Salinivibrio kushneri: one gene and its partner. The protein of the gene in region 2 interacts with the protein of the main gene of each other region in a pairwise test. Links are inferred from orthologs where the notes say so. Each region holds a gene or a part of one and is shown on either strand. Other genes may lie near its edges. The genes, in order: N8M53_RS01470 and recO.

Region 1 (11,495 bases), 240 kb from region 2 along the record:
TCCCCCGGCCAAGGAGCGGCTTGTAAAATCAGCGCAATGATAAAAGAGAGCCAAATTACAAACTGGCCGCGAAATGTCACATTTGCCATTACGGCGATTCTCCCTCGGCATCGGACGATGGTGCGGTGTCAGGTGATGGTGCAGTGTCTGATGACGGCTGCGCGACAGGCTGGTCCGGGCGCGCGTTCTCGCCCTTTTCAGGGGTTGGCCACACCAAAAGCAGATAACGCAGACGATCAAACTTCACCGCTGTGGTGGCGCGTACTTGCGCAAATGGGCGCTTATTATCAAACGAAAATTCCGTCACCGTACCAACCGGGTAGCCTTCAGGAAAGACTCCGCCCAGACCTGAGGTGACTAACTTGTCACCCACTTTAATGTCCGTGCTGCTAGGAATATTGTCTAAGCCAATGTAGTGGGCCGACCCGCGCCCAGACGCAATCACTCGTATGTCATTACGCATGACCTGAACAGGAATGGCATGGGTTGGATCGGTGAGCAGCAGCACTCGGCTGTTGTGGGCACCCACATACGCAATTTGGCCAACCACACCGTGCTCGTTGATCACCGGTTGCCCTTCATAAACCCCATTGGTCCGCCCTTTGTCTAGCATGACTTGATGTTTATAAGGATCCGAGTCAACGGCCATCACTTCGGCGACCATCTTCCGTTCATCCCGAATGAACGACGAGCCCAGTAGCTCGCGTAGACGCTGGTTTTCGCGCTCTGTCTGCGCTAAAAGAAGCTGATCACTTTCCAGTTGTAACACCTGCTTTCGCAATGCTCGGTTCTCTGCCACTAAACGTTGGTGAGAACGAAACTGCATCACCAGTTCGTCTAAGGTGTCGCGCGGAACGTTGGACGCATATTGTAACGGCGCCACCAGCGTGTTTAGGAAATAACGCACCCCAGCGAACGCATCAAGACGACTATCAGCCAGCATAAGGCTGACTGATAGTAAAAGAGCGAAAAACAGGCGCAATTGCAGAGACGGACCTCTGCCAAACATAGGTTTCATAATGAAAACGACCTGTTTGTAGGCACAATCACGTTAATCTTCGCTAAAAAGATCACCGCCGTGCATATCGATCATTTCCAGCGCTTTGCCCCCGCCACGTGCTACACAGGTCAATGGGTCTTCGGCGACCACCACAGGAATACCGGTTTCTTCGGTCAGCAAGCGGTCAAGATCACGCAGCAGCGCACCACCACCGGTGATCACCATGCCACGCTCTGAAATGTCAGACGCCAGCTCCGGAGGGCATTGCTCAAGCGCGACCATCACCGCAGAGACAATCCCAGTCAGAGGCTCTTGCAGCGCTTCGAGAATTTCATTGGAGTTAAGCGTGAAGCTACGCGGCACCCCTTCCGCAAGGTTACGACCACGCACTTCAATTTCACGGACTTCATCGCCTGGATAGGCGGAACCGATTTCATGTTTAATCCGTTCTGCGGTGGCTTCACCAATCAAGCTGCCGTAATTACGGCGAACATAATTGATAATCGACTCATCAAAACGATCGCCACCAATACGCACCGACGATGAATAGACCACGCCATTAAGCGAGATCACCGCCACTTCAGTGGTACCACCGCCGATATCGATCACCATCGAGCCAGTGGCTTCGGATACTGGCAGACCTGCACCAATCGCCGCCGCCATCGGCTCATCAATCAAGTAGACTTCACGGGCGCCAGCACCCAAGGCCGACTCACGAATCGCGCGGCGTTCAACTTGGGTCGAGCCACATGGTACAGCCACCAGTACACGCGGGCTTGGGCGCATATAGCTGTGATCGTGCACCGATTTGATAAAGTGCTGCAGCATCTTTTCAGTGACGTAGAAATCAGCAATCACACCATCCTTCATCGGGCGAATGGCCGCAATGTTACCCGGTGTACGACCTAGCATCTGCTTCGCATCATGACCCACAGCCGCTACGCTCTTGGGCGAGCCTGCTCGGTCTTGACGAATAGCGACAACAGACGGCTCATCCAGAACAATGCCCTGTTCTTTTACGTAAATCAGTGTATTGGCGGTTCCCAAGTCAATGGATAGATCGTTGGAAAACATCCCGCGAAGTTTCTTAAACATGATGGTCGATTAATCCTGCAAGCTATGAAATCAGACAAATTGAGCTAAATGTATCAACGCGCACGGTAAGCAGCAAGATACGGTGCTGTAAACCTGAATGAGATCTGTGTTTTTTTTCAATGCGCTGTCATTTTGATGATTTTTCCATCAAAAACGCATTATTCCTGTTGTCTTTTTTGGGTTGGTGACTGACACGATGCCTGCGTCACCAACTGAGTAGACGCCTTCATTGATGCCGTTGCTTCGCGATAGGTCAAATAACAGGCCGTCGCGGGCTGCTCGTGAAACAGCCAAATAAAATCGACGCGATCTTGCTCCGGGTAGCGTCGAATATGCCACCGTGTTGCATCCTGCAGCGTCGTCACTAATTTGGGTAAGCCGCTGATCGTTGGATAACCATAAGCGATATCGATCTGCGTGCCGTTGACGCTCAGTGACTGTGAAGCTTGATGGCTTATCTCATTTTTTTTCGCTAACGCATGGGTGTGCGTCATGACGCTTTCAATGCCGCTTTTTAACCCTTTTAGTGCTGACACATTGGCATCCGCCTCATAATCGTAGAACTTAGGGATCGCAATCACCACCAGTACCGACAAAATACTGACCAGTAATAACGCTTCTAACCACCCACGTCCCGATTGATACGATAGCTTGATGGTTTGGGTCATCGTTTTCCCCACCGGCGGCGCTTTTTCTGCGCCGGATGTGGCGACATTTCCGCCCCCAGCAGTCGCCCTTGTCCGCCTGCTACGCCAAGCTCTTTCACTACAGACCATTCCTCATTGGTTTCCACACCCACCGCGAGTACCTCTGTGGGGGTAGCTTCACACGCGCCTAGCACACTACGTATATACAGCTGGTTCTCTGGACGTTGGTGAATATTACGAACCAGACTGCGGTGAAGCTTGATATAAGCTGGTTGAATATCTTTTACATAGTGAGTGCTCACTATCGTTCGGCCAGCTTGGTCAACAACTAGACGGCACCCTAACGCGGCAATCATTCGTAAGCAAGGCCGCGCCGCATCAAAGTGTGAAACCAGGGCACCTTCGGACACCTCCACGAGCAAACGATTCAAGGTACTGCGTGGCGTTTGTAATAAAGCATCGCGTAGCCATACCACAAACTCACGTTGGCAAAGTGAGTACGCACTCACATTAACGGCATAATTGTCGATATAGTCACGTGTTTTTAGCCACCACAGCGCTCGGCCAAGGGTGGCTTTATCAAAGGCCACATCCATGCCGACCAACTCCACGCCTGGCCAAAAACGCGATGCCTTGAGCACCTTGCCTTTTTCGTCCTTAATTCGGCTTAAAAGTTCATAGTGAAGACGGGTTTTGCCATCTCGAGCAAACACCGGCTGTCGATAAAGCATCGGGCCTTCTCCCGCCATCACCGACTCCAACAACGTCCGCCAGCGCACACTGCCACGTTTATCCAGTTGGCTGAGTTGCTTATCGAACTGGGACCAACCATTCTGCCCAGTTAGCGTCGCCGCTTTTAACGCGCGTTCAGCTTCATCCATTAATCGCCCACGTCGCTCGCTGGCGCCAAATGATGTCATACCAAGGTGAAACCAGTTGTCTTGATCAAGTGCCTCAGGTGGTGCGAGCTTATCTAAGGCATTGGTGATCTGAGCGAGAAACGGATGGACTTCATCCCCAGCTTGGTTGACCAGCAATATGGCAAAATCCGAGGCAAAATAGCGCGCCAGCACCGCATCGGGAAAACGCTGAATCGCATTGGATAAGACATTACCAATCGCTTGGATCAGTTGATCGGCGGCTTCTTGTCCGTGCTGCGACACTAACTCTTCCCACTCAGCAACACGGACCAAGATCACACTACCTTGGCTAGCGTCATCGCTAGCCAGGGTGTGCAAACGGTTATCAAACATTACCCGATTCGCCGCACCGGTGAGCTGATCAAGAAAGGTGTTGGTGCGAATAAAGGTATCAAAGCGGCTTCGCTCTTGGCGGGCTTCTTTGAGCTCCTCGATAAGCTGGGTCAATGCCGCACTGGCAGGGATAGGCCACTCTCGGCTATCGCCTTGCTGCGCATCGTCTAAACGCCCTGCTAAAATCAGCCGGCCACGCTGCTCAAGCACCTCACTGCCATACAACTGACGTCTAAGCCAGCGGATCCCCCACGCGAGCCCCAGCACAATCACCAAAATCGCCGCCGATAACGATGACAAAGGGCCAATCGAGTAAGCAAACTCGGCATAGGGCGGCACGAAGGTCAACTTGACGGCAAAGCCAGGATTGCTTTCCAAAGGAATATCGCGCGAGATCACCTGCTGATTAGCGACTGTCTGGTATTGAATTTGTTCGTATTGATACAAAATCCCAGCATCCGAGTAGATCGTTAGGGAGGTCACATTACTGGCTTTCAACATCTTGGGCAGCCAACGCGAAAAGTATTGGTTATCGCGCTGATCGCTTGCCATCTCTTGATCAATCACCTCCACCATGCCATCGACATAGTGAGAGATAAAATCAATACCGAGCTGGCGAAAACTGATCGCACCGCCAATAAACAACACAAAAATGGCGCACACCACAATAAGGGTGACAAATGCTACGAGTCGGTTGGTCAGCTTCATACCGCTGACTTTGATCGCATTGGCTGTTCTATCCATGATTCTCTGCTGACTTGGGTCGCCTTTGGGGGCTATTAGCCGCTATTATCAGGCTTGGTTATCATAATGTGAATGCCTAGCCCACGAATCGGTGGCTGTCTTTTTATTCAACGAGGACTCATGGACTGGATTACCTGTACACAAAGCTTTATCTGTGTGGTGGATCATGGCTCGTTAGCCCAAGCGGCGACGAAGCTACATACATCAAGCTCTGCGTTATCAAAACGCCTTAGTTGGCTAGAACGTCAACTGGGCGTTCAATTACTCAAGCGCACCACACGCAGTCTATCGATGACGGATGCAGGCGATCTTTTCTATCATCGTGCCAAAACGTGGGTCGACGACTGGCAACAATTGGTCAGTGAGACCACCTCAACTTTTGGTGAGGTGAGCGGTGTGTTGCGTATCGGTGCGCCATTGGTGACAGGGAACCGCTTTCTGGTCAACTTTATTGCTGAGTTTCTTGAGATTTATCCGAAAATCAAAGTTGAACTCACCACCCTCACACCCGGGCAGCTTCCCGATCTCAACCTAGATGTGGTGATCAGCCGTGAGCTCGAATATTTCAACTCCGCCAGTTATATCGCCGCCAAATTATTTGATTTTCAACCTGGTTTTTTTGCCGCCCCTGCGTATTTAGCTCGCCATGCCCCGATCACCACGCCCGAGCAATTAACCCAACACAATATTTTGCTATACGGTAATTCACATCAGCCGCAAGAACGGGTGTTTGAAGATGGCACACGCTTACAATTGTCCGGAAATTTCGTCTCACCTAACCCTGAAGCCTTAGTCAGTGCCGCGGTGATTGGCATGGGGATCATTTTGGGAGGCGCTGGGACGGTGCAAAAAGAAATCGACCAAGGCTTATTGGTTCCGGTGCTACCCGCGTTAAAGCAGCCGCGTTCCTCCGCCTATGCTTACTACCCAAAATTGGAGTATAACCACACCAAAACCAAATTATTTATCGATTTTATTAAACAGAAAGTTAAAGATTTGTACGTTTAGCGCGCAGGTAAAGCATGAGGTAACGCCAAATATTATCGGGGCTTAGCCGATTTTGGAAAAAGTATTTTATCTTTTATCTATATATCGATAACAATCTCTGCGCTAGGGTTAGCCAAGACACTCAACTCAACAAGGCACACGCTCCATGGCCTATTATAACCCTAAGTACCCTGATACCCCCGCTCTTAAACGCGCAGCAAAACGGCGTATCCCCGCCTTCGCCTTCGATTACCTTTGTGGCGGTTGCCACGATGAGATTGGCGTGGCGCACAATGCCGGGGCGTTTGAACACGTAAAACTGCAATCTGACTTGCTTGCGCCGACCCCAGAGATCGACTTATCCGTCGAGTTATTTGGCCAACGCTATGCCGCGCCTTTTGGTGTCGCCCCCGTCGGACTGCAAGGGTTAATGTGGCCCAAGGCGCCGGAAATTTTGGCCAAAGCGGCCTATCAAGCAAAGCTTCCTTATGTACTCAGCACCGTATCCTCAGCGAGTCTCGAGACCATCGCTGAGATCTCTGAGGGAACGGCGTGGTATCAACTCTATAACCCCACGGATGCCAAGATCCGTCAAGATCTCATGGGTCGCATCAAAGGTGCAGGGTATAAAGTGCTGGTCGTCACTGTGGATGTGCCGACCTTTGGTTATCGCCCTCGCGATATAAGAAATGGCTTGGCGATGCCACCGAAAATGAACTTACGCAATATCGTGCAAATGATGCAATGTCCAGTATGGAGCTGGCAGACCTTACTGGCCGGTGTACCTGAGATGCAAACCCTCAAGCCTTACATGCCAAAAAACATGCCCACCAGCGAACTGGCCAACTTTATGAATAATACAGTGATGGGCGCTGTCGATTTTGACAGTCTTAAGGTCATCCGTGATAACTGGGACGGGCCACTGGTGCTAAAAGGTTTGGTCAACCCAGACGATGTCAAACAAGCGGTCGCGCTCGGTGCCGATGCGGTGGTCCTATCCAACCATGGGGGACGTCAGCTGGATGTCGGTGAGTCACCGCTGGATACCATTCAAACCATCAAGCGCTTATATGGTGACAAAATTAAACTATTGATGGACAGTGGCGTACAAAGCGGCGGCAATGTCGCCCAAGCCATGGCAATGGGCGCCGACTTTACCCTGCTTGGCCGCACCTTTGTCTATGCCTGTGGTGCAGTAGGTCACCATGGAGGAGAGCATGCAATAGACATGCTTACCCAACAACTGACGCAAGTGATGGGCCAGCTAAAATGCCCAACGCCGACGCAACTGCCGCACTTTTTAAAAACAGGCCCTGGCGTCGCCTAGCCCAGTCGGCTCCGAGACTCACCAAAACGCAAAAAGCCCCAGCAGGGGCTTTTTCGTTGCAACAACCGTGACGTCAACACGCCATTTCACGCCGCGCGTTTTAGAACGGAATATCGTCGTCAAAATCAGGCAGGTCGTTATATTGCTGCTGAGGCTGAGACTGTGGCTGCGGTGCCGACTGCTGCTGCGGTGGCTGTTGGTTAAAGTTTTGCTGTGGTTGTTGAGGCTGCTGAGGCTGTCCCCATCCACCTTGTTGCTGCGGTGACTGCTGCATCGGCTGACCTTGGTTCTGACCACCACGGCCACCCAGCATTTGCATGCTGCCGCTAAACGGTTGTACCGCGACTTCCGTGGTGTAACGGTCTTGCCCGTTTTGGTCTTGCCATTTGCGTGTTTGCAATTGGCCTTCGATATACACCTGAGAGCCTTTGCGCAGATATTCACCCGCGACTTCGGCGGTTTTACCGAACAGCACAACGCGGTGCCACTCTGTTTTCTCACGCATCTCACCGGTGTTTTTATCACGCCATGACTCTGAGGTCGCGAGGCTGAGGTTCGCCACCGCACCGCCGTTGGGGAGGTAACGGATTTCCGGATCGTTGCCCAAATTACCAATCAAGATGACTTTGTTTATGCCACGGCTGGCCATAGGTGACTCCCACTGTTCTTGGTTGCGCGCGAAATGATTTCGCAAATTGGATAAATAAGGAGGAAGTCTAGCACGAGCACCCCAGAGGTTCGAAGCTTTTCCACGCGATCTGTTTCCATATTCTTCAGTTAACGCGTCAGCACAATGGGTTATCACTCGCAGCGTATACCTCAAAGATAAAAATGGTTTAGACTGATGGAAAGCTTGCCCAGCCTTGACGTCGGTGATCACCCACTGACGTCACACGCAGATACGCATGTTGAGTCATCATCAGTAGGATGCTTATGAACCAAGCCGAAACCACCTCAGATAGTTACACACTGCTTCTTATCTCTCAGCCCAGCATGTCTGTGTCTGCACTGATGACATGCTTGGAAAAAGAAATCCATAGCGAGGTCGAGCTCGTCACGCCCGATGCGATCACCGATAAACTCACCGCTCGCCCAGGCCTAGTGCTGGTGGACTTAAACGCCTTTGATGACATTGCCACCGAGCAGCTAAAACAATCGCTAATCCCATTTGCCGACCAACATGTCTTTGCGCTGCTCAATGCACATGATTTAAGTGCCAAAGAGCTCGCCAGCTGGCCATTTATCAAAGGGGTATTTAAAAAAGAAGATGAGATCCGACACCTGTGTTACGGCATCGAAAAAATGTTCTCTGGCGAGTACTGGCTGCCCCGTCACAAAATGGCCGCGTTAATCCACTATTATCAACAACACCACCAACAAGCGATCGACGAGCAGGCCATTGTCCTGACCAACCGCGAGCAACAAATACTACGCCATCTAGTCACAGGCGCTTCCAACCAAGATATCGCCAGTGCACTTGATGTCAGTGAGCACACCGTCAAGTCTCACCTTTATAACGTGTTTAAGAAAATCAATGTCAAAAACCGGGTACAAGCGGTATTTTGGGCAAAAAACAACTTATCCTTAATTGGCTCGACGGGGCTTGAGGGCTATCCTGGCGCTGACGACGATCACCGCTAGTTGGGTCAAACTCATCAATCAAGGTAGGATGTCGCGTCACTCAGTTAAAAAGGAAGTCAGGGGATGGGATTTGATGTCTTTAACGGGGATGCGGATGGGCTCACCGCGCTGGTGCAATGGCGCTTGGCACACCCGCAAGCAACCACTTTAATTACCGGTGTTAAACGCGATATTGCCCTGTTAAAACAAGTACCCACCGACACCGAACAGGTCACTGTACTCGACGTTTCTATGGCGAAGAACCAAGCCGCACTCGCGACATTACTCGCAGCTGGCACGCGCGTGTTCTATGCCGATCATCATCAAAGTGGCCCCATCCCAGACTCGTCCTTGCTAGACGCGCATATTCATACCAGTGCCAATACCTGTACCGCGCTCATTATCGACAAGCTTGTCGGTGGTCAGTATCGAGAGTGGGCGTTGGTTGGCGCGTATGGCGATAACCTGGATCGCACCGCCAATGCCCTCGCTCGGCAGTCTGGCCTCGACGAACATACACGCGCCCGCTTAGAGCGGCTCGGCCACTACCTCAACTACAACAGCTACGGTGCAAGCTTAGATGATCTGATTATCCCGCCCGCGGTGCTATACCGTCACCTGTGTGGCTTTACCACCCCCGATGCCTTTATGCGCGCCTATCCAGACATGGTGATGGAATTGGCCGATGCGTATCAACACGATCGGGAGCGCGCCCAAACCCTCACTCCAGAGCGTAGTGATGAAAGCGCCCAGCTGTACCTGCTTCCTGATACCGCATGGGCACGCAGAATCAGCGGCATGTTTAGCAACCAGTTAGCCAACCGCAACCCTGACCACGCCCATGCTGTGCTCACCCCTATGCCTGAAGGAGATTGGATGGTCAGTATTCGTGCGCCTTTAAATCGCCCTACTGGGGCCGCGCAATTGGCAGAGCAGTTTGTCACGGGCGGAGGACGGGCCGCCGCAGCAGGGATTAATGCCCTTCCTTCTGCGTCCCTATCAGCCTTTACCGATGCCTTTATGACGCATTTTTCAGCACATGCCGGGTAAGCAACGCGGGTGTTGTCACGCTATCTGGGGGCATTGGTGCGTAGGACTTGCTTAGCCGCACTGAACCCAGCAAACTATTGACCCAGATAACATTGTTAGCAGCCGCTTGCTAACAACCCGCTTAGGGGTGTCGACCGCGTTATAAACCGCTCGCCATCCAACAAAAACGAAAGGATCTGAGATGATAAAAAAATGTCTGTTCCCAGCGGCTGGCTATGGCACCCGCTTTTTACCGGCAACCAAGTCGATGCCCAAAGAGATGATGCCGGTGGTTAACAAGCCTTTAATTGAATACGGCGTGGACGAAGCCTTGGAAGCGGGTATCAATGGGATGTGCATTGTCACCGGACGTGGTAAGCATGCCATCATGGATCACTTTGATAAAAACTACGAGCTGGAACATCAGATCAGTGGCACCAACAAAGAAGTGCTATTGGATGATATCCGCAACACCATCGAAAAAGCCTCTTTCACATACATTCGCCAACATGAAATGCGCGGCCTGGGGCATGCTATTTTAACCGGGCGTGAGCTGGTCGGCGATGAAGCCTTTGCCGTTGTACTGGCGGATGATCTTTGCATTCATTCTGGTAATGGCGTGCTCAAACAAATGGTCGCGCTTTACAACCAATTCCGTTGCTCCATCGTGGCCGTGGAAGAAGTCCCCGAAGATGAGACTCACAAATACGGTGTGATTGCCGGCCAAGAGATCAAAGATGACCTTTTCCGCGTAGACAACATGGTGGAAAAACCCGATCCGGGCAATGCGCCAAGTAACCTCGCCATCATTGGTCGGTATATTCTTACGCCTGATATCTTTGATCTGCTGGAAAACACCCCGCCGGGTAAAAACGGCGAAGTGCAGATCACCGATGCACTGCTCAAACAGGCACAATCAGGCTGTGTACTGGCGTACAAATTTAAAGGCGAGCGCTTTGATTGTGGCAGCGTGGAAGGCTTTATTGAAGCCACCAATCACTGCTACAAGCACCACTACCTTGGCGGAAGCAACAAAGACGAAGCGACGGTGAAGAATCGTCGATAACGTAAACCGCGTCGGATCGCGTGTTTTTCCCCTTCGTGTAAAGGCTGTGTAAATATACAGCCTTTTTATTTGGTCATGGTCATGTCTGTGCCATACTAGGCGACCAACCAGTGAGCTGACTGAGTAGTAGGATAATAATGGACAATATCGACGTCAGAGGCGCGCGCACGCACAACCTCAAAAATATCAACCTCACCATCCCTCGCGACAAGCTGATCGTGATTACCGGCCTATCTGGCTCGGGAAAATCATCGCTGGCCTTCGACACCCTATACGCTGAAGGCCAGCGCCGTTACGTTGAATCCTTGTCAGCGTACGCACGTCAGTTTCTTTCCTTGATGGAAAAGCCGGATGTTGACCATATTGAGGGCCTGTCGCCTGCCATCTCGATAGAGCAAAAGTCCACGTCGCACAATCCACGCTCAACGGTCGGCACCATCACTGAAGTGTACGACTACTTACGCTTACTTTATGCGCGTGTCGGCGAGCCACGTTGTCCCACTCATGATGTGACCTTAGCGGCTCAGACCATCAGCCAGATGGTCGATAAAGTGCTTGCACTGCCGGAGGGCAGCAAGCTGATGTTGCTCGCACCGATCATCAAAAATCGGAAAGGGGAGCATGTTAAAACGCTTGAGAATTTAGCCGCTCAAGGGTTTATCCGTGCAAGGATCAATGGTGAAGTGTGCGATCTATCCGATCCGCCGACACTTGAACTGCAAAAAAA
Region 2 (11,593 bases):
TCGCCACACCGCGTAAAGCATCTCGCTAACGTTGTGGTTACGCGGTTTCCAGCACCACATGGGCAATAGCATACGCTTTTTCATCGGATAGCGTCAGCCAGCAATGTGCGATGCCTCGCGCATGCGCCAGTTCCGCCGCGCGCCCCGATAAGCGCAATGTAGGCTGGCCCGAGGCCTGATTGGTAATAGTAAAATCGTGAAACGTCACGCCATTAGCAATGCCAGTGCCCAGCGCCTTAGCAGCAGCTTCTTTGGCCGCAAAGCGCTTAGCCAGAAAACGGCCGGGCATCTTATGGCATGCCAGATTGGTTTGCTCTGTCTCGGTAAGGATCCTGGCCGCAAACCGCGGTTGACGCGCGAGCGCTTTTTCCACGCGCGCTATTTCCACAATGTCTGTGCCAATCCCTGCGATCGCCATTTATCGACGCGCCGCTTCCATAATGGCTTTCATGTCCGCGACCGCTTTTTGCAAGCCATCGAACATCGCTCGGCCAATAATCGCGTGGCCAATGTTCAGTTCATGCATTTCTGGCATCGCCGCTATCGGGGTAACGTTGTGGTAGGTTAAACCGTGACCGGCATTCACTTTGATCCCCAAATCAACCGCATAACTGGCCGCCGCGGAAATTTTCTTAAGCTCGGCTTGGCGATCATTGTCATTGGCGGCATCGGCGTAATGCCCGGTGTGAAGTTCAATAAACGGTGCACCGCACTGATGAGCAGCTTCAATTTGCGTGCGATCGGCATCGATAAATAAAGACACTTTAATCCCTGCGTCAGTCAGCTTTTGCGTGGCCGCTTTCACTTTATCCAGCTGTCCCGCAACATCGAGCCCACCTTCGGTGGTCAGCTCTTCACGCTTTTCAGGCACCAAGCAAACAAACTCTGGCTGGGTCTCCAAGGCAATGTCGACCATTTCATCGGTCACTGCCATTTCCAAATTCATCCGAGTTTGCAAGGTTTCTTTGAGCAAACGAACATCACGATCAGTGATATGGCGGCGATCTTCACGCAAGTGAACCGTGATCCCTGCCGCGCCTGCACGCTCTGCCAACTCAGCCGCATGAACCGGATCCGGATACGCAGTGCCACGCGCATTACGCACGGTTGCGATGTGGTCAATGTTCACACCCAAGTAGATTTTATCCATGATTATTTCCTTCTAAACAATTCTCTGCTTTTGAGCGGCTTGGGGCCAAGATAAGGCTTGAGCGCCATGCGAGTAAAACGCTTGGCGGCACGTAGCTGTTCGACGGTTTCAAAATGGCGTGTCGCCAACGCCCGCAGGTCAGCCCCCGTAAATTGCCGGTGTTGGCTTTTCATAATCGATGCCACAAAGCCTTGCTGCTCGCGATATAAGTACGTCATGTTATCGTTAATCGGGTCACCGCTGCCAGCACAATGAAGAAAATCAACGCCATAGCCCAAGGCTTCTAACAACGCGAGTTCAAAACAACGCAGGGCTGGCTCAGGGTTACTGTAGCGAGCCAGCTGGGTCAGTGCGGTCACATAGTCATGAAATAGCGCAGGGTACGGCGTGTGAGGCTCCAGTACGCGCATCACCAGCTCATTGAGATAGAAGCCGGAATACAAGGCATTGCCTGATAGCGGCAAGGCGAGGCCTGTGGCTTCGGCACTGCGTAAAGTGCGCAGCTCACCACGTCCGCCCCATTTGAGCAGTAATGGGGTAAAGGGCTGCAATGCACCTCGTATCGCCGAGCGTGGCCGCCGCGCCCCTTTGGCAAGCAGAGTAACGCGACCCTCATGCTCAGAAAAAATGTCTAACAGCAGACTGGATTCACTGTAAGGGCGCGTATGCAATACAAAGCCACGTTGAAACCCGTCCACTCACTCTCTCCTCCTGGCATGGGCACCTGAATCAGTGGGTTACTTAGAGATCGTCGATGTAACCGAGGCTGCGTAGCGCGCGTTCATCATCGGCCCAACCTGACTTCACTTTTACCCAAAGCTCAAGGTAAACCTTGCGCTCATACAGCTCTTCCATGTCTAGACGCGCTTCACGGCCAATGCGCTTGATCTTTTCGCCGCCTTTACCAATGACCATTTTCTTTTGGCCATTGCGCTCCACCAAGATCAAACCATTGATATGAAAGCCGTCCGTTTCTGGGTTGTAGTCAAAGCGCTCAATTTCGACGGTGACCGAGTAAGGCAGCTCCTCACCGGTAAAGCGCATCAGCTTTTCGCGGATAATTTCAGAGGCCATAAAGCGCTGAGAGCGGTCTGTGACGTACTCTTCAGGGAAGTAAAACTCACTTTCCGGTAACGCGTCGCGCACCTTCTGTTCAACCACATCGATATTGGTGCCATGTTTCGCGGACACCGGGATCACGTCAACAAACTCCATCTTTTCCGACAAGGTTTGAAGGTGTGGAAAAAGCTCGGTTTTCTCTTTCACATTATCGACTTTATTGACCAACAACACCGTTGGCAGACCAGAGCGCGCTAACTTGTTGAGCACCATCTCATCGTCTTTGGTCCAATGGGTGCCATCGACCAAAAATAACACCAGTTCGACATCGGTTAATGAGCTGTTCGCCGCACGGTTCATCAATCGGTTGATCGCGCGCTTTTCTTCGATGTGCAGCCCTGGGGTATCCACGTATACCGCTTGATAGTTATCACGGGTATCGACCCCCATAATGCGGTGACGTGTGGTCTGCGGTTTCCGCGAAGTGATCGACAGCTTTTGCCCCACTAAGCGGTTCAGTAATGTTGATTTGCCGACGTTCGGACGGCCTACAATGGCAATAAAGCCACAGCGCTGTGTATCAGTCATTATGTTAACTTCTGTAATGCGAGTTCTGCAGCCGCTTGCTCTGCCTTGCGACGGCTGCTACCTTTTCCTATCACAGAACACTCCAGTCCTGATACTTGGCACTCTACGGTAAATTCTTGGTTGTGTGCCTCACCACGCACTTTCATCACCGTATAGGACGGCAAGGGTTTGCGCTTACCCTGCAGGTGTTCTTGCAATCGGGTTTTCGGATCTTTTTGACTCGCGCCAGGCTCAATGGTCTCGAGGCGGTGTTGATACCACTGCAGGATGATCTCCTGCACTCGGTTGATATCACTGTCCAAAAAGATCGCGCCAATCAAGGCTTCCACGGCGTCAGCGAGAATCGAGTCACGACGAAACCCGCCACTTTTAAGTTCTCCTGGGCCAAGGCGCATCACTTCGCCCAGAGAAAACTCACGTCCGATCTCCGCCAAGGTGTTACCACGCACCAAGGTGGCACGCATTCGGCTCATGTCGCCTTCATCCACTTTCGGAAAACGGTGGTAAAGATCCTCGGCAATCACAAAGCTCAAAATCGAGTCGCCCAGAAATTCGAGACGCTCATTATGGGTGCCATTGGCACTGCGGTGCGTTAACGCCAATTCGAGTAACGCAGCGTTGCTAAATTGGTAGCCGATATCACGCTGCAACTTATCTGTTAGTTTTGTCATCATAGTCCAGAATTAATCAATTCCACCAATACGGTTAAAGCGAATGCCTGTCGGTACCCACGACGGTAGCCAGCTATCACTGGGGCGCTCAAATTCAAAGCTGACCCAGATAGCAACGGCTTTACCCACTAGATTACGCTCAGGGACAAAGCCCCAAAAGCGGCTATCTGCGCTGTTATCACGGTTGTCACCCATCATAAAATAGTGCCCGTCTGGCACGACCCAGCGGTTGACGCCTGGACGTGGCTGGTATGCACTCACGCGGTCACGTTTTTTCGGGTGGACAAGGATCTGGTGAGGTTGTTCACCCAGTTGCTCCTGCGCTTGTACCAAGTTAATACCCGCTTGAACAAACTCGCTTGGCTGGATGTCATCAATCGGCACTGGCTGGCACTGGGATTCACCCTTCGGCTGAATACACAGGCGCTTGTCTTCATACACCACGGTATCACCGGGCAGCCCGACCGTGCGCTTAATGTAATCGATATTGGGTTGAGGCGGATATTTAAACACCACAATATCACCGCGCTCTGGTTTGCCGGTTTCGACAATTTCAGTATGAAAAGCCGGATCACGTAAGCCATAGGCAAACTTTTCCACCAAGATAAAATCCCCTACCAGTAAGGTGGGCATCATCGACCCAGATGGAATTTGAAACGGCTCATAAATAAACGAGCGCAGTACCAGTACCACCGCGATCACTGGAAAAATAGACGCCATATTTTCAACCCAACTCGGTTGAGGCGCCACTTTTGCCACTTGCTCGGCATCCAGTTCACGCGCTGACACCTTGAGGGTTTCCCCTGCCGCTTGGCGGCGGCGCGGTGCCCAACGGTATTTATCTAACGCCCAAACAATGCCGGTGACCAAGGTCACCAGCACTAAAATCAAAGAAAACGTATTGGCCATAATGGAATCCGTCGTTATTTATCTTTGCCCACGTGCAAAATGGCCAAAAAGGCTTCTTGCGGCAGTTCGACATTACCGACCTGCTTCATTCGCTTTTTACCTTCTTTTTGCTTTTGCAGAAGTTTCTTCTTACGGCTCACGTCACCACCGTAACACTTCGCGGTCACGTTTTTGCGTAGCTGTTTCACCGTCGAACGGGCAATAATATGGTTGCCAATCGAGGCTTGGATAGCAATATCGAACTGTTGGCGAGGAATAAACTCTTTCATTTTTTCCACCAACTCGCGACCACGCGGCTGGGCGTGAGCACGGTGAGTGATGATCGCCAACGCATCGACGCGTTCACCGTTTAGGAGGATATCCACTCGCACCATATCAGACACTTCATAGCGCTCGAAGTTATAATCTAACGATGCGTAACCACGTGAGGTCGATTTAATCCGGTCAAAGAAGTCGAGGACCACTTCAGCCATCGGAATGTCATAGGTCAGCGCCACTTGGTTGCCGTGATAGACCATATCGACCTGCACACCACGCTTTTCGACACACAGTGAAATGACGTTACCGACAAATTCACTCGGCACCAAAATATTACAGCGCGAGATCGGTTCACCAATGGTTTCTATATCATTGATAGGTGGCAGTTTGGATGGGCTGTCGACGTAAATGACCTCGCCATCATTTTGAGTCACCTCGTACACCACAGTCGGAGCCGTGGTGATAAGATCGAGGTTATACTCGCGCTCCAACCGCTCTTGGATGATTTCCATGTGCAGCATGCCAAGGAAACCACAACGGAAACCAAAGCCCAGTGCCGCCGAGCTTTCCGGCTCAAAGAACAAAGAAGCATCGTTGAGGCTCAGCTTATCCAAGGCATCACGGAAGCTTTCGTAATCATCCGATGAAATTGGGAAAAGCCCTGCATATACTTGCGGCTTCACTTGCTGGAAACCTTCAATGCGTTTTTCACAGCCATTTTTAGCATGGGTGATGGTATCGCCCACTGGTGCGCCGAGGATATCTTTGATCCCACAGATCACCCAGCCAACTTCACCGGTTTGCAGGCCATTAAGCTCTTTACGCTTAGGCGTGAAGATGCCAATGCTGTCCACGTTCCATTCCTGGCCCGTGCTCATGATTTTCACTTTGTCGCCTTTTTTCAGCGAGCCTTCACGGATGCGCACCAAAGACACCACGCCGAGGTATTTATCAAACCAAGAGTCGATAATCAGTGCTTGGGTTGGCGCCTCAGGATCGCCTTCAGGTGGCGGGATCTGGCGTACAATATCTTCAAGGACATCATCAACGCCGATGCCGGTTTTCGCCGAGCAGCGGGTGGCGTCAATGGCCTCAATACCGACAATGTCCTCAATTTCTTGCGCCACGCGATCAGGATCAGCAGCCGGCAAGTCAATTTTATTCAGAACAGGCACTACTTCTAGGTCCATATCAATGGCGGTGTAGCAGTTGGCCAGCGTCTGTGCTTCAACCCCTTGTCCTGCATCGACCACCAGCAAAGCACCTTCACACGCCTTGAGCGAGCGTGACACCTCATACGAGAAGTCAACGTGCCCTGGCGTATCGATGAAGTTGAGCTGATACACATCGCCGTCTTTGGCTTTGTAGTTCAGTGTCACACTTTGTGCTTTGATGGTGATACCGCGTTCACGTTCCAGATCCATTGAATCAAGAACTTGATCTGCCATTTCCCGGTCAGTTAGGCCGCCACATACTTGAATCAGTCGGTCAGAAAGCGTCGACTTACCGTGGTCAATATGGGCGATGATCGAAAAGTTACGAATATGCTTCATGTGTTGGTGTGACTTACTCGTTATCAATAAGAATGGGATCCTAAGATCAAGTGAGCGGGATTCTACCGAAAATAGTGGCTAGTCGCTATCCTGCTGTGTGGTATTTATGACTGACAAATCTGAGACCGGCTCCCCCATCACGCGTAACAGTTGGGGCTGCTGCTGATCTTGGGTACCGATGCGCGGAGCGAGGTAACGTGCAAGGCCCACGCCAACCGCCCCCAGCCCCAGGCTGAGCGCGATGACGCCACCCTCACCGCTGCCGGCAAGCGTGGCGAATAAAAATTGCCCGAGCAGTGCCCCTGTTAGCATCATCACCAAAGGCACCATGTAGACCAATAAGGCGGAACGTAATAACGTCGCCTCCCCCAAGCCGATTTCAACTAAGGTCCCGGCCGGTAAGGGTTTTGGGGCACGTACTTTAAGATGTTTAACCTTACCAGGAAGCGCTTTGGACACAATACCAGTACCGCATTGGCTTTGTGACTGGCAGCTGCCGCAACTGGTTTGTTGCTGACAGGCCAATGACAACCAACCATCTTGGTAACCGGTGACTTCTGCCAATGCTTTGATCATGGTTCGACCTTCTGTTTTGACTGACTCGCAGGCATAGCAGTAATACGAACAGACTCCGCCACCCGTTTGGCTGTCTCAGGCGGAATATCGCCGACAACGGTGATTTCTGCGTTGCCACTGGTCACGCTATGCAGTGTACGTCGACCTTGACGAACAATTTGCTGGCGAACCGAGACATCATCGGCTTTGGCAAGATACACCGAAAAACTGAACAAACCGTCACTAAACATCTGACTCTCGACTGCTCGCTTGGTCATCATTAAGCGGTGGCGATTGCTATACACTGGCTCAAACCCATCAGGCAGCCCAGTCACCTTCCAGTCAAGCGCTGATCGCTTCGTCGCCTGAGGCAAGGTCAGTACCGGCGGCAAGCTAAGCTCCGCCAGCTTTTGCATCGAGGCACTGATTTGCGGTGAAACCACTAACGACAAGGCGCGATATTGCTCTAGTGGGTCGCCGTCACGGTCGAGCAAATCCGCCCTGACAGGCAACTTGCTGTTCTCATCTAGCCATAGTACGTACGAATAGCGCTCCCCGTCTTTCGGGGTAATGCGCACCACTTGGCAATCCATCCCCGCTTCACGCGCATGTCCCATCGATACAAAGTCATAGTGGTTAGCCAGTACATCGATATCGGCCTGAATCAGGGTGGGCAAAGGTGCCACCATATGATCACTGGCAATGGTGAAGGGGTCGTAACCGGGTTCAAAGTAGCTGATCTCACCGCCACGACGAATCACTTCACGAGGCGGGCCACTAAGATACATGAGGTGACCGTAGGCATGCTCCCCAACTTGGGCATGACGAAAGCGAAGCGGCTCGAGGCTGTTTTTACCTACCAAGATGTAGGACACTTCGTAATCTAGGGTATCGCTTGCGGTATCCATTTGATGTAACAAAGCCTCGGCAGAGGGTTCGGCCGAGGCTTGCGCTGACATCAAACTGACCAGCGCAAGCGCACCGATCAGAATTTTTTTCATTGTTTATTACTGCTTGTCGACGGTGCCATAGTCTGATGATCAGACAGCCTATCCTTATTCAAGCGCAGCTGCAATTCATAGTCTTTGAGCATTGCATTGACGCGACGACGCTGCTCCATCAGTTCTGCCTCCGAGGGCGTGGCACGCAAATCATTACGGCTCAAACTCACGGGTTCAGCAGCACCGGCAAAAGGAATGGTTTCGAGTACTGGTGGTTGGGTTTGGGTACTGGCCACCGGCGAGCTCGATTCAGACTGGTTATACTGCTGCACACCGACAATCACTGCCAGCGAGACACAGGCAGCGACGCTTACTTGCGTCAGCTGTTGCAGCCACCCTGGTAAGTGACGACGCGCTTTTTCCGGACGCGGTTGCGCCTCGTGCATCGGTAGCACATTACTATCAAGGTGATCACCATGATAAGCAGGTTCTGCTTCCAGCGCGGACGCCACAGAATCGGCAATGTTCCATTGCAACGAGCTAGGAGCATCACCACGCATCACATCGCGAATGGTGCTAAAATCACTCCAAGTCTGTTGTGCGTTATCATCTCGCTCAATGTCGTGGATCACTGAGGTATCCACTAATTCGCCATCCAACAACGCTGAAATTTTTTCTCTATCCGTCATTCAAGTCACCGTCATGCAGCCAGTAAAACTCGTTACCGTTTCATCAGTGGTCGGATGCGTTTTTCAACCGCTTCACGCGCTCGGAAAATACGCGACCGCACCGTACCGACTGGACAATCCATTACCTGTGCAATTTCCTCATAGCTGAGCCCATCGAGCTCACGTAAGGTAATTGCGGTTCTTAAGTCGTCGGGCAGTGTTTCTATCGTCGAAAACACCACCTGTCTCAATTCATCTGACAACATCAAGTTTTCAGGGTTCGATATTTCTTTTAAAGAACCCCCACTTTCGTAATTTTCTGCTTCGTCGGCATCAATATCACTGCCTGGCGGTCGTCGTCCTTGCGCCACCAAATGGTTCTTCGCGGTATTCACTGCAATGCGATACAGCCAAGTATAAAACGCACTTTCGCCACGAAACCCCGGCAGTGCACGATAGGCTTTAATAAACGCCTCTTGCGCAATATCCGGAATATCACCGCTGTGTGTGCCTACATAGCGGGCGATAAGGTTACATACCTTATTCTGATATTTGACGACTAACAGATTGAAAGCTTGCTTGTCACCATTCTGTACACGTTCTATTAGAACCTGGTCGGTTAGCTGCTCGCCCATTCGAGCGTTTACTCCTTGGTTGATCTTTCCGCCCGATTATCGAAATTCTAGGCCCGACGTTGTCAGAGCGCGGTTAAACCCGCTTGCGAGCTTTCGCACACGTTTCGATAGCCTGCTCGGCGAAAAGTTCCTCACCATGTTGGTTTTATTATGTGTTAAATCACATTACTGTGACGGAATGGCCAAAGGGAACGTCTTTGGCTGGGGGCATTGTCGCCCGAACCGTACCATGGTTGCAAACTTTCACCCAAGCCGACTTGGATTTGATCTTACCGCGCGCGGCAGCGTCAAATTGGTGTAACATTGGGGGCGCAGAAAGAGGATTAGGGATCATGACGACCACAACCCAAGAACATCAATGTGACGTGTTAGTCATCGGCAGTGGTGCCGCTGGCTTATCATTGGCGCTTCGCTTAGCGCCAACCCACAAGGTGATTGTATTAAGCAAAGGCCCGCTCAGCGAAGGGGCAACGCTTTACGCACAGGGCGGTATTGCCGCGGTGTTTGACGAGCAAGACTCGGTCGAGTCTCATGTCGAAGATACCCAAATTGCCGGCGCAGGTATCTGTGATACAAACGTGGTCGATTTTATTGCCCGCAACGCGAAAGATTGTGTGCAATGGTTAATCGATGGCGGTGTCCCGTTCGATCAAGAAGACAGCGATGATGACACCCCACGTTATCACCTCACCCGAGAGGGTGGTCATAGTCACCGACGCATTTTGCATACTGCAGATGCCACAGGCATGGCCGTGCAAAACTCTCTGCAAGACAATGTCCGTCAGCACCCAAATATCACCTTGCTCGAACGGCACAATGCGCTAGATATTATCACCCGTAAAAAAGTTGGCTTAGGTGGCGCTAACCACGTGCTTGGGGCTTACATCTGGAACCGAAACCAAGAAGTGGTTGAAACTGTGCGCACTAACTATGTGGTGCTTGCGACAGGCGGCGCATCCAAAGTGTACCAATATACGTCCAATCCAGATGTATCATCCGGTGATGGCATCGCCATGGCATGGCGAGCAGGCTGTCGCGTCGCCAACCTGGAATTTAACCAGTTTCACCCAACTTGCCTCTATCACCCTGATGCGCGCAACTTTTTGCTCACTGAAGCGTTGCGCGGTGAAGGCGCGCACCTTAAACGCCCAGATGGCTCGCGGTTTATGTCAGACTTCGACTCACGTGGCGAGCTTGCCCCTCGTGATGTGGTGGCCCGCGCGATTGACTACGAGATGAAGCGCCTTGGCGCTGACTGTATGTATCTCGACATCAGCCACAAAGATCCAGAGTTTGTGATCAAACATTTTCCAACCATCTACGAAAAGCTCAAGCAATACGGCATCGATCTGACCAAAGAAGCGATCCCTATTGTCCCTGCCGCCCACTACACGTGCGGTGGCGTGATGGTGGATAAAAACGGCACCACAGACTTACCCGGCTTATACGCGATTGGGGAAGTGAGCTACACCGGCTTACATGGCGCCAACCGTATGGCATCTAACTCGCTGCTGGAGTGCGTGGTGTATGCATGGTCAGCTGCGGAACATATTCAAGCGCACTCAGATCATATCGAGCCTCATACTGCCCTGCCGCCATGGGATGAAAGCCAGGTGATTTGTTCCGATGAAGAAGTGGTGATCCAGCATAACTGGCATGAGTTACGTCTTTTTATGTGGGATTACATGGGCATTGTCCGTTCGACCAAACGGTTAGAACGCGCGTTGCGCCGCATCGAATTACTTAAGCAAGAAACACACGAATACTACGCCAATTTCCGGGTCTCAAATAACCTATTGGAATTACGTAACTTGCTACAAGTGGCGGAGTTAATGGTTCGCTGCGCGATGCAACGAAAAGAAAGTCGTGGGCTGCACTACACCATTGATTACCCAGAGCCTAACGAGCAATCCGGCCCTACCATATTAACCCCGGATCAGCCCTGTTAGCGGGTTTTGACTACTCCTTCGGCCCTGAATGAAGAAGGCCAGCCTCATAAGGCTGGCCTTTTTACTGGACATTATCGCGCTTATTCGCTTTTAAACTCTCTCACCGCACGCTCAAGGTGCGCCGCTTCTTCAGCCACCTTGTGTGCCGCTTCGCGATTTTGGTTCGCTCGTTCCGTGCTGTTTTGCGCGATATCTTGAATGTTGTGCACGTTCTGATTGACTTCCTTCGCCACCGAGCTCTGCTGCTCTATTGCGGTAGCAATGTGGGTGCTCATATCCATGATATTCTGCATATCTTCCATGATTTGCGACAGCTCTTGCGAAGCCGCCTCTACCTTACCCACGGATGTTTCACCATCTTCTCGGCTTTGCTCCATGCGTTCGGACACCGACTGGGTTTGCTCTTGCAACGAGGTGATAATGCCAGAAATTTCATCGGTCGATTCGCGAGTACGGGTCGCCAGCTGTCGCACTTCATCAGCGACCACCGCAAAGCCACGCCCTTGCTCGCCGGCCCGCGCCGCTTCAATCGCCGCGTTAAGCGCCAGCAAGTTGGTTTGCTCGGAGATATCTTTAATCACATCCAGCACCGAGCCAATGGTCTCAGACAGCTTACTCAGCTCAAGCACCTCATTACTGGTGTTACTGAGGGTTTCT

Evidence for each region.
Region 1: the proteins of recO (region 2) and N8M53_RS01470 interact in binary tests that used the Escherichia coli proteins (3 or more experiments, as listed by UniProt). The link is inferred for Salinivibrio kushneri from one-to-one orthologs.

Annotation. Positions count from the first base shown.
Region 1 is NZ_CP114588.1:285,230-296,724, reverse strand. What follows is about bases 5,929-8,654. They hold N8M53_RS01470 (single-stranded DNA-binding protein), read right to left. Parts: upstream 7,703-8,654; coding sequence 7,154-7,702; downstream 5,929-7,153. Other genes in these bases: N8M53_RS01465 (LuxR C-terminal-related transcriptional regulator), read left to right, coding at 7,987-8,654; N8M53_RS01475 (alpha-hydroxy acid oxidase), read left to right, coding at 5,929-7,053. Also shown: rod shape-determining protein MreD, read right to left, coding at 1-89; rod shape-determining protein MreC, read right to left, coding at 89-1,018; N8M53_RS01495 (rod shape-determining protein), read right to left, coding at 1,052-2,095; N8M53_RS01490 (hypothetical protein), read right to left, coding at 2,254-2,763; RNase E specificity factor CsrD, read right to left, coding at 2,760-4,739; N8M53_RS01480 (LysR family transcriptional regulator), read left to right, coding at 4,860-5,747; more of N8M53_RS01475, read left to right, coding at 5,893-5,928; more of N8M53_RS01465, read left to right, coding at 8,655-8,694; N8M53_RS01460 (DHH family phosphoesterase), read left to right, coding at 8,758-9,723; UTP--glucose-1-phosphate uridylyltransferase GalU, read left to right, coding at 9,905-10,768; excinuclease ABC subunit UvrA, read left to right, coding at 10,906-11,495. UniProt on the Escherichia coli protein: Plays an important role in DNA replication, recombination and repair. Binds to ssDNA and to an array of partner proteins to recruit them to their sites of action during DNA metabolism. Acts as a sliding platform that migrates on DNA via reptation.
Region 2 is NZ_CP114588.1:515,539-527,131, reverse strand. The notes cover bases 1-2,824. They hold recO (DNA repair protein RecO), read right to left. Parts: upstream 1,849-2,824; coding sequence 1,153-1,848; downstream 1-1,152. Other genes in these bases: rnc (ribonuclease III), read right to left, coding at 2,797-2,824; era (GTPase Era), read right to left, coding at 1,892-2,797; pdxJ (pyridoxine 5'-phosphate synthase), read right to left, coding at 419-1,150; acpS (holo-ACP synthase), read right to left, coding at 38-418. Outside these bases: more of rnc, read right to left, coding at 2,825-3,468; lepB (signal peptidase I), read right to left, coding at 3,481-4,377; lepA (translation elongation factor 4), read right to left, coding at 4,392-6,188; N8M53_RS02575 (SoxR reducing system RseC family protein), read right to left, coding at 6,267-6,764; sigma-E factor regulatory protein RseB, read right to left, coding at 6,761-7,744; N8M53_RS02565 (RseA family anti-sigma factor), read right to left, coding at 7,741-8,373; RNA polymerase sigma factor RpoE, read right to left, coding at 8,406-8,987; nadB (L-aspartate oxidase), read left to right, coding at 9,320-10,936; N8M53_RS02550 (methyl-accepting chemotaxis protein), read right to left, coding at 11,017-11,593. UniProt on the Escherichia coli protein: Involved in DNA repair and RecF pathway recombination.